Regions from separate parts of the Caldanaerobius polysaccharolyticus DSM 13641 genome, predicted to be linked through region 3. Evidence: a T-box and tRNA genes for the amino acid it is inferred to sense, from the RefSeq annotation. Region 3 holds a T-box; the other regions hold tRNA genes.
What was found. The T-box of region 3 lies ahead of CALPO_RS0102765 (valine--tRNA ligase). A T-box ahead of a tRNA ligase gene usually reads a tRNA of that ligase, here a tRNA-Val.
Positions count from the first base shown of each region.

Region 1 (4,567 bases), on a different contig from region 3:
TGAGACATTAAAGCCTTTGCTCAAAAAGTACAAGCTTTTGACAAGGGATCCGAGAATGAAGGAGAGGAAAAAGTACGGCCTCAAAAAGGCGAGGAAGGCACCACAATTTTCAAAGAGGTAAATGTATTTTGCGTATTTACAGGAGGGTGTTTGTATGCACTCTCTTTTTTATTTTTGTGGACAAGTCATGCAGATAATGTTATAATGCTATAGATAACTTTAAATTAGCCCTGTGAGGCTAAAAAGGAGGAAAAAGATGTGGGTAAAAAAATTTACGACATCAAAGATGTACCACCGGTAAAAGAAATCGTGCCATTGTCGTTGCAGCACGTTTTCGCTATGTTCGGTGCGACGGTGCTGGTTCCTTTGCTGACTGGTCTGGATCCTTCTGTAACTCTCTTTACATCAGGTATTGGCACCATAATATTTCTCCTTATTACAAGGGGATACGTGCCAGCGTATCTGGGGTCTTCTTTCGCGTTTATCACACCTATTATTGCAGCTACAAAAGAGTTTGGAATAAGGGGCGCCTATTCAGGCATGATAGCTGCAGGGATCATGTACGTATTGGTCTATATAATTATAAGCATTACAGGCGTTGATTGGATAGATAGGCTGTTGCCCCCTGTAGTGGTAGGGCCTGTGGTTATGATAATAGGTTTGAGCCTGGCACCTGTGGCTGTTCAAGAGGCTCAGGAGAACTTGCTGGTAGCTGCTGTTACCGCTGTATTCATAATCCTGTTCGCTATGTTTGGCAGGGGATTTATAAAGATAATACCAATTCTTTTGGGGACGATTGGCGGGTATATATTTGCCATTATTATAGGCGCAGTAAACTTTAAGCCAGTAAAAGAAGCAGCATGGATAGCAATTCCAAAGTTCAACTTTTTAGTAGGCCATAGCCCTGAGCTGATGTGGGGAGCGGTTTCGCTGATTGCGCCGCTAGCTATCGTATCTATGGTAGAGGACTTGGGTCATGTGCTGGTAATAGGCAATATTGTGGAAAGAGACCTCATCAAAAAGCCTGGTTTACACAACGTATTTTTAGGCAATGGTCTGGCTACGGCCATAGCGGCTTTCTTTGGGGGACCTCCCAGTACCACTTACGGAGAAAATATAGGAGTGCTGGCTATTACGCGGGTGTACAGTTCTGTGGTTATAGGTGGCGCTGCTGTAATCGCTGTTTTGCTCAGCTTTGTGCAAAAAATAGGAGCGGCAATAGAGGTCATTCCCAAACCGGTGATGGGCGGCATTACCATAATACTGTTTGGCATGATTGCTGCTGCCGGTTTGAGAACCCTTATTGACAATAAAGTTGATTTTTCCGACACCAGGAATTTGCTCATAGCATCTATTATATTCACTTTGGGTGTAGGCGGAATCAAGATTCAAATAGGCAATCTGCTTTTTAGTGGCGTAGGGCCTGCTACTATAGTGGGTATTTTGTTAAATCTGCTGTTGCCAAAAGGCAAAAAAGAAGTTGAAAGAGGTGGAAAGGCGTATCCTTCCCTGGAGATATCTTATCCGGAAGAAAAAGAGGAATAAAAAAATGCCGATGCGCATCGGCATTTTTTTATTCCTCTTTTATAGCTTCCACTGGGCAATCACTCAAGGCCTGACGTGCCAGTTCCTCTAAATCTTCAGGAACTTCGTCTACGATCACGTGGGCCATCCCATCTTCGTTCCAGTCGTAGACCTCAGGGCATGTATCGATGCATGCGCCACACCCTATGCATAGATCTTGATCTACTGTTACTTTCATTATAACCCTCCTCAGTTATTGTAGCTAAAAAGCTATTTAAAACTTTTGAAAGTATTATATGTTATATACACTCTTTTGTCAAGATATGGTGTTTACAAAAAAAACAAGTGGGGTTAACAGGACTCGAACCTGTGACCTCTACGATGTGAGCGTAGCGCTCTAACCAGCTGAGCTATAACCCCGATCCTCACAAAAATTATTATAACACATTAATGGAATATGTCAATACAAATTTAGCTATACTAAACATCAGAAATGGAGGGGAAGTTCAATGTATAGGAAAAGAGTTAAAGAGATATACGCAGACGACGAGGATCTAGATGGCCTATACAAAGGTGATCGCCAGATTGAACAGGATACGGTGTACGATGAATGCGACGTGCAAAGCGATCAAAACGATAGCGACGATAAAAAGATAGTCGCGGTTAGAAAGATGTGGCAGCTCAATAGAATAGAGAGAAAACAAAAGAGAGCGTAACTGCTCTCTTTTAATTTGTGATAAAATTATGTGGGTGGTTATATGGATAAAGAGAAAATAAGCCGAGATGTGAGAGAGTATGCTTTGGAATTAGGCTTTGATGCGGTGGGCTTTACCACTGCAGAGGATTTTGACCCAAAGATTTTATTGGAGCGGAAGGATAAAGGTTACCTTTCGGGTTTTGAAGAAAAGGATGTAGAAAAAAGGGTTTCGCCTCGATTGATTCTTAGTTCGGCTAAAAGTATCATTGCCCTGGGTTTAAGCTATAATACACCATACATCTCTGAAAACAAAAAGGGGTATGCTTTTATTTCAAGGTGTGCTTACGGCATCGACTACCATCAGGTCATGGAACACATGATGTTACAGCTTGTTGAATATATTCAAAAGCGATATAATGTAAGAAGCGTATATATGGTTGATACAGGCCCCCTTGTAGACAGGATGGTCGCCCACAGGGCGGGGATAGGATGGTACGGCAAAAATTGCAGTATCATAAACGGCCAATACGGCTCCTGGATGTTTTTGGGAGAAATTATAACCGAATTAGAATTAATCCCTGATGTACCGCTAAAGAGCAAGTGCGGTAGTTGTGAGCTGTGTATAAAAGCATGTCCTACAAAGGCGTTGGTCCAGCCGTATGTCCTCAATGCATCAAAATGCCTTTCGTATAATACAATGAAAAAAGGTATATTGCCTGATGAAATAAAGGAAAAAATGGGGATGAGAGTGTACGGCTGTGATACCTGTCAGGAGGTTTGTCCGTTGAACAAAGGAGCCAAGTATTCCAGGGGTGATTGGTTTATCCCAAGGCCTCCTATGCCATTGATACCGTTAGAGGACATCGTTAAAATGGATAATAAAAGGTTTAAAGAGATATTTAAGCCCACAGCCGCATCGTGGAGGGGGAAGGCTGTCCTGCAGCGCAATGGGTTGATAGCCATGGGTAACACGGGTGATGCCAGGTATATAAAGGAGCTGGAGCCTTTTCTCGACGATCCTAGACCGGCTATAAAAGATGCTGCTAGGTGGGCGTTACAAAAGTTAAGGAGTAGATGCTATGGATAAGAAGACCGCTGAATCGATTATAGGGATTTTAGAAAAAGCATATCCTGATGCAAGACCTGGGCTTAATTTTAACAGCCCGTTTCAGCTTTTAATTGCGACCATATTGTCGGCCCAGTGCACGGATAAGCGCGTAAATATGGTAACATCAAGGCTTTTTAAGAAGTACGTGTCTCCTGAGGACTTTGCTAATGCTGATATAAAGGAACTACAGGAAGAGATAAAAGAGTGTGGATTGTACAGGTCTAAAAGCAAGAATATTATCGAGGCGTGCAAAAAGATCGTGCAAGAATACGGAGGAAATGTGCCTCAGAGCAGGGAAGAATTGGTGAAATTGCCGGGCGTGGGCCGTAAGACAGCCAACGTGGTTTTGAGCAATGCCTTTGGTGTAAGCGCCATAGGGGTGGACACCCATGTGTTTAGGGTAGCCAACCGGTTGGGGCTGGCCTCTTCAAAGGATGTGTACGGAACGGAAAGAGACCTTATGGATATACTTCCTGAGAGGGTATGGGGTAAAGCTCATCATTTGTTGATATACCATGGCAGAAAGGTATGCAAAGCGAGAAAACCCCTGTGTGACAGCTGTCTTTTAAACGGTTACTGTGAATACCATAACAAAGCGAAGGGATGATATGAGCGATGGTGTCGGAGGTTAAGACCACCGGGAAGAAAATATTTATGGGCTTTATAATGGCATTATTGATTTTATTCCTCATGGGAGCAGCTTTTGGAGGAACTTATGCCTATCTGCTTTTAAGCCAGAAGACCATAGCGAAAAACGTCTACGTAGACAATATCAACTTAGGTGGATTGACAAAAGAAGCTGCTCTGGCAAAGCTAAAAGAGCAGTACGATGGGGTGCTGAAAAAGAGCTTGACGCTGCTATGGGACAGGGGTGAGAAAATTGTAAGCTATTCCGATTTGGGAGTTTCATACAATTACGGAGAAGTGATTGATAGGGCCTACGCTGTGGGTAAGGATAAGAATATTATGAAAGCGCTCAAAGAGATATACGATGCCAGCAAGTACGGCGTTAGGCTACAACTACAGATGAATATAGATACAAAAAAAATCGACGATATTCTCACCGCTATTGCTAAGGAAGTAAACGTACCCGCTGAAGACGCGAAGTTGATATTCAATAAAGGAACTTTTACGGTTATACCAGATAAGAAAGGCAAAAAGCTGGATGTAGCGGCATCCAAGGAGGAGATTTTAAAAAGTATAAAGGCTGGAGGTCAATTGGTGAGGTTAAAGGTCGA
Region 1 covers NZ_KE386495.1:445,857-450,423, reverse strand. Annotated here, with positions in the region: gene rpsI (30S ribosomal protein S9) at 1-121, shown strand, start outside; gene CALPO_RS0108565 (uracil-xanthine permease family protein) at 259-1,545, shown strand; gene CALPO_RS0108560 (ferredoxin) at 1,574-1,762, opposite strand; tRNA gene CALPO_RS0108555 (tRNA-Val) at 1,871-1,944, opposite strand; gene CALPO_RS0108550 (hypothetical protein) at 2,034-2,240, shown strand; gene queG (tRNA epoxyqueuosine(34) reductase QueG) at 2,283-3,308, shown strand; gene nth (endonuclease III) at 3,301-3,936, shown strand; gene CALPO_RS0108535 (VanW family protein) at 3,945-4,567, shown strand, end outside.
Region 1: it encodes a tRNA-Val, which carries the amino acid that the T-box ahead of CALPO_RS0102765 (valine--tRNA ligase) is inferred to sense. The anticodon was not compared.

Region 2 (4,567 bases), on a different contig from region 3:
AATGGCTACGGCGAATGCTATTGCAGGAATTATGGCTGGTGCTAATTACGTGGGTGTGACTGTAAATGGCTTGGGCGAGAGGGCAGGTAACGCTGCTTTGGAAGAAGTGGTAATGGCCCTAAAGTACGTAGAAGGGATTGATTTGAAGATAGACACCAGGAGGTTTAGGGAGATTTCCGAGTACGTAGCCATGGCATCAGGTAGGCAGATACCTGCGTGGAAAGCCATAGTGGGTTCCAATATGTTTGCCCACGAGTCAGGCATTCACGCTGACGGTACCATAAAAGATCCTCGAACATATGAGGTGTTTGATCCCAGTGAGGTGGGCCTGGAAAGGCAGATTGTAATAGGGAAACATTCAGGTACTGCGGCGATCAGGAAAAAATTTGCTGAGTACGGAATTGAAATCGATGAGACGACAGCTAGGGATTTACTTGCAAAGGTTAGAGCAGCGGCAGTCTCATTGAAGAGGTCGCTTTTTGACAAAGAATTGGTCTACATTTATGAGGATTACATGAGTGAAAAGGAAGGTATGAAGGCACAATAAGCGTTAAGGAGGATTGTGGTGGGTTACAATATAGTTCAAAAAATACTTAAAGAACACTTGGTATCAGGAGTTATGGTTCCAGGTCATGAAATTGCTATTAAAATCGATCAGACTCTGACACAGGATTCCACAGGGACCATGGCCTACCTTCAGTTTGAGGCGATGGGCATACCCCGCGTTAAGACAAAGCTTTCTGTAGCATATGTAGACCATAACATGTTACAGGAAGGTTTTGAAAACGCTGATGATCACAAGTACATTCAAACAGTAGCAGCCAAGCACGGTATCTACTTTTCCAGGCCCGGTAATGGTATATGCCATCAGGTGCACCTTGAAAGATTTGGGGTGCCTGGTGAAACCTTATTAGGATCTGATAGCCATACGCCTACCAATGGTGCGTTGGGAATGCTCGCTATAGGTGCAGGGGGATTGGATGTTGCCGTAGCGATGGGCGGTGGCCCGTATTATTTAACAATGCCGCGAGTAGTTAATGTAAGGTTACACGGTTCCCTGGGCCCGTGGGTATCTGCAAAAGACGTTATTTTAGAACTGTTAAGAAGGCTTACGGTAAAAGGTGGCGTAGGCAAGGTAATTGAGTATTCCGGCGAAGGCGTAAAAAGCCTCACGGTACCGGAGAGGGCCACTATTGCCAATATGGGAGCTGAATTAGGAGCCACCACTTCTGTTTTCCCTAGCGATGAGGTTACAAGGGAATTTTTATCTGCTCAAGGTCGCATAGAAGATTGGAAGCCTATAAGTGCAGATGAAGATGCTGAATACGACGAAGTAATAGATATATACCTTGATAGTTTAGAGCCTTTGATTGCACAGCCCCATAGCCCTGATAATGTAGTTAAGGTAAAGGAAATAGAAGGGTTAAAAGTAGACCAGGTAGCAATAGGCAGTTGTACTAATTCATCTTATATGGACATGATGAAAGTTGCTGCGATATTAAAGGGAAAAACGGTGCATCCTGATGTTTCACTGGTCATTTCACCGGGGTCTAGGCAGGTATTCCAGATGCTGGCCAAGAATGGAGCGCTAGCAGACATGATATCGGCTGGGGCGAGGGTATTGGAGTGTGCGTGTGGCCCGTGTATTGGCATGGGTCAGGCTCCGGCTTCTAATGCGGTATCTGTCAGGACATTTAACAGAAACTTTGAAGGTAGAAGTGGCACTAAGAGCGCAAAGGTGTATCTTGCCAGTCCCGAAGTAGCAGCTGTTGCGGCGATATACGGTTGCATAAAAGACCCCAGGGTATTAGGCGAAGAGATTCATGTGAGTTTTCCTGAGAAATTTGATATTAACGATAACATGATAATACCACCAGCTGAAAACCCTGATGATGTGACAGTAGTCCGCGGACCAAATATTAAGCCTTTCCCATCTCACCAGCCGTTACCGGATAGGTTAGAGGGTCAGGTGCTGTTAAAAGTAGGGGATAATATAACCACGGACCACATAATGCCGTCCAATGCCAGGCTTTTGCCGTTCAGATCAAATATCCCTAAACTGGCGGAACATTGCTTTGAAGGGGTAGACCCTGATTTCTCAAAAAGGGCAAAAGCTAACAATGGTGGTTTTATCGTAGGCGGTGCAAATTATGGGCAGGGTTCTAGCCGTGAACATGCGGCGCTGGTGCCGTTGTACCTGGGAATTAAATTCGTACTGGCGAAGTCTTTTGCCAGGATTCACAAGGCGAATTTAATAAATAATGGAATACTTCCTCTGACTTTTGTAAACGAAAGCGATTATGATGAAATATCTAAGGGAGATGTCCTGATATTGGAGAACGCTATTGAACAGGTGAAGTCTAAAGGAGATATAGTTATAAAAAACGTGACAAGGGGAAAAGAAATATTGGTTAATTTAGATGTGTCGGATAGAAACAGAGAGGTCTTGATAGCAGGGGGGTTACTCAATTACACGTCTTTATCTTAGGCATATGTTCATATGCCTTTTATTTTTTTCTTGACAATGTCAGTTATTTTTTATATAATGATTTTGTCGTTAAGAATGGGGTTATAGCCCAGCTGGTTAGAGCGCCACGTTGACATCGTGGAGGTCACAGGTTCGAGCCCTGTTAACCCCACGCTTATTGATGAGAAGGTTCCGGCACTGCGTTAGGTGCCGGAATTTTTGTTTTGGTGGTTTTTTTATTTATATTTTCATATAATAATAGAGTCCAGCGGTTAAGGAGGGATTTAGTTGAAGGATATAAAGGTGAAGTTTAACGGCAAAACGTACCAATGTCCAGAGAACACCTTGTTGTTAGATTTTTTTAAAGGGAAGGTTTATGATGAAAACATGATTATAGCAGGCCTTGTGGACAATAAACTTGTGGATTTAAATTATAAGCTCCACCGCGATTGTTGTGTTGGTGCGGTTGACATAAAAAGTGAAGAGGGTATGAAAGTATACAGGAGGAGCATGAGCTTTGTATTTATCAGGGCTGTGCGCGAATTATTTCCAGAGGCAAGGGTTACAATAGAGCATTCATTGGGCAAAGGTTTGTACTGTGAAGTTCATAAGGATCACTCGCTGAATAAAAGCGATGTGGCACTTATAAAGCGCAAGATGGATGAAATTGTCTCTAAAAATATGCCTTTTGAGAGAATAAAGGTGTCTATAAAGCAGGCCATAGATATCTTTAACCAGCAAGGCCAGCCAGAAAAGGTAAAGCTGCTAAAGTATAGCACTGACGAAAAAATGTACCTTTATAGACTTAACGGTTATTACGATTATTTTTATGGCATTTTAGCACCTCATACAGGTTATTTGAAGGTGTTTGATCTTAAATTTTATTTGCCTGGTGTTATCATAATGTTTCCTGATATGTCTGATCCTAAAAATGTAGCAGAGTTTGTGGATCAACATAAGCTGGCGGCCATATACCAGGAAACGGAAAAGTGGGGCAGGATAATGAGGGTTGATTATGTGTCCTCATTAAACGAGCTCATAGAATCGGGTGACATCAAGGAAATTATAAGGATAGCTGAGGCATTGCACGAAAAGAAAATTGCGCAGATTGCCGATTTGGTAAGTAAAAACAGGGATAATGTAAGGCTTATACTGATAGCAGGGCCTTCATCTTCTGGTAAGACCACTTTTGCTCAGAGGCTTTACATTCAGTTAAGGGTCAATGGTTTAAGGCCTATATCTATTTCATTGGATGATTATTTTCTGCCATCTGGTATGATTCCTAAAGATGAGAACGGCAAGTATGATTTTGAAAATATCGAGGCCCTGGATTTGGAACTGTTTAACGAACAGCTAGCTCAACTGATACAGGGAGAAGAGGTGGTTTTACCAAAGTACGATTTCGCTACTGGAAGCAGAATACAATACGGTAGAAAAGTAAAGATTGACAAAGATCAGCCGATTATAATTGAAGGTATCCACGGATTAAATGAAAGGCTTACATCGGCGATACCTAAAGACCGCAAGTTTAAGATATATATAAGCGCGCTCACGCAATTAAATCTGGATGACCATAACAGGATACCAACTACCGATTCCAGACTTGTCAGGCGCATAGTAAGGGACTATATGTTCAGGGCCACTGATGCTGAGAAGACACTGGAGATGTGGAGCTCGGTGAGAAGAGGGGAAGAAAAAAACATATTTCCTTATCAGGAGGAAGCTGATGTCATGTTCAATTCAGCTCTCGTTTATGAATTAGGGGTATTGAAAAAGTACGCTGAGCCTCTGCTGCTTAAAGTTAAGAGGTCTTCTGGTGTTTTTTACATGGCCCAGTATCTGCTGGATATATTAAGTTATATAAGGCCTATACGTGATGAGCAGGATATACCTGCTAATTCTATATTGAGGGAATTCATAGGTAATAGCTGCTTTTTTTGACGGCTGATTATTCTTTGTTGTAATATTCCCCTTGGCGTAGTATAATTAAGCTGTTTACTAATCGGGTCAGGGGGAAGAAGGTTTGAATCAACTGGCGATAGCGGAAAAGATATTTTCAAATTTGTCCGTTATATTTTTAGGTTATTTAATCAAGCGATT
Region 2 covers NZ_KE386495.1:1,022,788-1,027,354, forward strand. Annotated here, with positions in the region: gene nifV (homocitrate synthase) at 1-547, shown strand, start outside; gene CALPO_RS0111525 (aconitate hydratase) at 566-2,488, shown strand; tRNA gene CALPO_RS0111530 (tRNA-Val) at 2,566-2,639, shown strand; gene CALPO_RS0111535 (nucleoside kinase) at 2,756-4,408, shown strand; gene CALPO_RS0111540 (AEC family transporter) at 4,491-4,567, shown strand, end outside.
Region 2: it encodes a tRNA-Val, which carries the amino acid that the T-box ahead of CALPO_RS0102765 (valine--tRNA ligase) is inferred to sense. The anticodon was not compared.

Region 3 (4,567 bases):
GGGGCCTGAGGCTGCCAATGAATTGCTTAAAAAAGACGGATTTAAGTGGTGGAACGTCACACCCCAGGGCGTTGGAGGGCATACTGATCTGTGAAATGTGATGTTTATCACAGAAAAATGCGTTTTTTTAGTTTATCTTATTATGTGTAATTTGATTTAGTGATGTAGGAGGGGAAATTGAAGATGAGTATGTTTTGTTATCAATGCCAGGAGACGTCTAAAGGGGTTGGCTGTACACTGCGAGGGGTATGCGGCAAAACTGAAGATGTGGCAAAACTTCAGGATTTGCTGGTTTACACCTTGAAAGGCATAGCTATATGCAATGTCAAGGCGAGGGAAAAAGGAGTAGCTGAGGAGAAAACGGATAAATTCTTGATTGACGGGCTTTTCTCTACGGTAACCAACGTAAACTTCGACAAAAATTACTTTGTAGAAAAAATAAAAGAGGCGCTTGCTATAAGAGACGAAATAAAAGAGAAGCTGGTACAGGCTGGCGTCAGAGTAGATGGTTTACATGATTCCACCAGATGGAGCCCAAAGAGCGACGAGGATCTTTACGCAAAGGCCGCACAGGTAGGCGTATTGTCTACTCAGGATGAAGACATAAGGTCATTAAGGGAGCTTATAACCTATGGCGTCAAAGGTATGGCAGCTTACGCATATCATGCTTATGCCCTGGGCTATAAAGATGACAGCTTGTTTGAATTCATGGAGAAGGCATTGGCTGCCACGGTAGACGATACCCTGTCAGCGGACGATCTGGTAGCTTTGGCTATGGAGACGGGCAAACACGGCGTTGATGTCATGGCTTTGCTGGATAAAGCCAATACCTCTACTTATGGCCATCCCGAGATCACAAAAGTGAACATAGGTGTGAGGAAAAATCCGGGTATCCTCATAAGCGGGCATGACTTAAAAGATCTCGAAGAATTGTTAAAACAGACTGAGGGCACAGGTGTAGACGTGTACACCCATGGTGAAATGTTGCCTGCTCACTATTACCCCGCTTTTAAGAAATACTCTCATTTTGCGGGTAATTACGGTAACGCCTGGTGGCAACAGGATAAAGAGTTTGAGAGCTTTAACGGTCCCATATTGATGACCACCAATTGTATGATACCGCCTAGAGACTCTTACAAGGACAGGCTTTACACCACAGGCGTTGTGGGATTTGAAGGTGTAAAGCATATTCCAGTGGGACCTGATGGAAAGAAGGATTTCTCGGAGATAATAGAGCATGCCAAAAGATGTAAGCCTCCTGTGGAAATAGAGACAGGAGAGATCGTCGGAGGGTTTGCTCACAATCAGGTACTGAGCCTGGCGGATAAAATAGTGGAAGCTGTTAAGTCGGGCGCTATAAAGAGGTTTTTCGTAATGGCAGGTTGCGACGGCAGGATGAAGAGCAGACAGTATTATACGGATTTTGCCAAGGCGTTGCCTGAAGATACTGTGATCCTTACAGCGGGCTGCGCAAAATACAGGTACAACAAGCTGGGCCTTGGAGACATCAATGGGATACCCAGGGTACTGGATGCAGGTCAGTGCAATGATTCGTATTCGCTGGCTGTTATCGCATTAAAGTTGAAAGAAGTATTTGGCCTGGATGACGTAAATAAACTGCCTATATCCTACAATATCGCATGGTATGAACAAAAAGCCGTAATCGTGCTTTTGGCTCTTCTGTACCTGGGTGTAAAGAATATCCATCTGGGTCCCACATTGCCGGCATTCCTTTCGCCTAATGTGGCAAAAGTGTTGGTAGATAAGTTTGGCATAGGCGGGATAACCAACGTAGACGATGATATCAAGATGTTTATGGGCGCGTAAGGATTGGATAGCGCGAATGATCCCCTTAGAGGGAATCAATCGCGCGTTTTTTTATTGCATTGTATTGACATTTGTTCAGTTTTTAGTATATTATATGAATATATAAAAAGGTTAGCGGCGATGAATGAGAGGAGTAAGCGGTATCGGCTTAAAAGAGAGGAAAGCTCGCAGGCTGAAAGGCTTTCTTAAGAACGGCCGCTGAAGGTAGCTCAGGAGCTTTTCGGGTATGCCCGTTATCGCTAAAGAGCGCCTTGATGGAAATAAGGTGGTACCGCGGAGCCTTTCGCCCTTAGTGCGAAGGCTTTTTTAATATTATAGATAGAGAATGCTATTATGGAGGTATTAGGATGAAGGAATTGCCAAAGACCTATGACCCATCGAGTTTTGAAGATAGGCTGTATAAAAACTGGGTTGACAACGGTTATTTTACTGCTTCTGTAGACAAAAGCAAAAAGCCATTTACGATTGTGATGCCGCCTCCCAATATAACCGGTTACCTGCACATGGGCCATGCCATAGACAATACCCTGCAGGATGTGCTCGTAAGGTGGAGAAGGATGCAGGGTTACAACGTGCTGTGGTTGCCAGGCACAGATCACGCCAGCATAGCTACAGAGGTGAAAATTGTCGAACAGCTGAGAGAAGAGGGGCTTACGAAATTTGATCTAGGCCGGGAGGGATTTCTGGAGAGGGCCTGGAAGTGGAAAGAAAAATACGGGAGCAGGATTCTGGAACAGCTTAAAAAGCTGGGCAGTTCATGTGATTGGACCCGCGAAAGGTTTACCATGGATGAGCGCTGTTCCCGTGCTGTGAGGGAGGTTTTCTACCGACTGTACAAAAAAGGGCTAATCTATAGAGGCGACAGGATAATAAACTGGTGTCCTGATTGCAATACGGCCCTTTCCGATGCAGAAGTAGAGTATGAAGAAGAAAAAGGTCACCTCTGGTACATAAGATACCCTTTCAAAGACGGATCGGGAAGCGTTACGATAGCTACCACCAGGCCTGAGACCATGTTGGGCGATACAGCGGTAGCGGTTCATCCGGAGGACGGCAGGTACAAAGACATGATAGGTAAAACCCTGATATTGCCTATTGTAGGAAGAGAAATACCCCTGATTTCTGATGAATACGTGGAAAGGGAATTCGGTACAGGGGCAGTTAAGATTACGCCGGCCCATGATCCCAACGATTTTGAGGTAGGTTTGCGCCATGATTTAGAAGCTATAAAGGTCATCGGTGACGATGGGCGTATGACGGAAATCGCTGGCCAGTTTGCCGGCATGGATAGGTATGAAGCCAGGGAAAAAATCGTAAAGATGCTGGAGCAGGAAGGCTATCTTGTAAAAGTGGAAGATCACGTGCACAATGTAGGGCATTGCTATAGGTGCCATACAGTGGTAGAGCCTTTGATATCCAAGCAGTGGTTTGTGTCTATGAAGCCGCTGGCAGAGCCTGCGCTCAAAGTGGTCAAAGAAGGACAGGTTAAGTTTGTGCCCGACAGGTTCTCAAAGGTATATATAAACTGGCTTGAAAACATTAAAGACTGGTGTATATCAAGGCAGCTGTGGTGGGGTCACCGGATACCGGCATGGTACTGCGATGCTTGCGGCCACACTACTGTGTCTATAGAAGACGTTGAAGTATGTGAAAACTGTGGCAGCAGGGAAATACATCAGGATGAAGATGTGCTGGATACATGGTTTAGCTCTGCTCTTTGGCCTTTTTCCACGCTGGGTTGGCCAGAGGATACTGATGACCTCGAGTATTTTTACCCCACCAATGTGCTGGTAACGGGATATGACATCATATTTTTCTGGGTGGCCAGGATGATATTCATGGGGTTAGAGTTTATGGGCAAACCGCCTTTTGAGTACGTTTTTATTCACGGGTTGGTGAGGGATGAGAAAGGCAGGAAAATGAGCAAATCTTTGGGCAACGGCATCGATCCCCTTGATGTCATAGAAAAATACGGCGCTGATACTTTGAGGTTTACCCTTGCCACCAATAATTCCCCGGGCAATGACATGCGTTTTAGCTACGATAGGGTAGAGGCCAGCCGCAATTTTGCCAACAAGCTGTGGAACGCGTCCCGATTTGTGCTTTTGAATATAGGCGATAGACCTGTCAGGATACCTGATGTCAGTAAACTGGGTATAATTGATAAGTGGATACTTCACCGGTACAATCAGCTAGTGCTGGAAGTAACCGAAAACCTCGAAAAGTTTGAGCTGGGTGTAGCTGCTCAAAAACTCTATACATTTGTTTGGAACGAATACTGTGATTGGTATATCGAGCTGGCTAAAGTGAACATGGCATACGATGACGATAGGGCTGAAGTTACACGGGATGTACTGCGTTACGTGCTGGATAACACATTAAGGTTACTACATCCTTTTATGCCCTTTATTACTGAAGAGATATGGCTTAACATACCTCACCAGGGAGAGACTATCATGAGGGCTCAATGGCCTGAGCACAGCGACGAGCTGATATTTGAAAGAGAAGCTGATGCCATAGGTATTTTGATGGATGTGGTGAAGGAGATAAGGAATATAAAGGCGCAGGTAAATGTTCCACCTTCTAAAAGAGTTAAGGCTATCGTAGATGCCGACGAAAACGCAAGCGAATTGTTAATGGATTGCAAAGATTACATCATGAAATTGGCCGGTGTCAGTGATATAATATTTAGTGATAAAGCTCCAGAAAAAACCATGACAGCTGTGTTTGAAGGAGGCAG
Region 3 covers NZ_KE386494.1:365,421-369,987, reverse strand. Annotated here, with positions in the region: gene zwf (glucose-6-phosphate dehydrogenase) at 1-94, shown strand, start outside; gene hcp (hydroxylamine reductase) at 184-1,827, shown strand; T-box leader at 1,939-2,121, shown strand; gene CALPO_RS0102765 (valine--tRNA ligase) at 2,175-4,567, shown strand, end outside.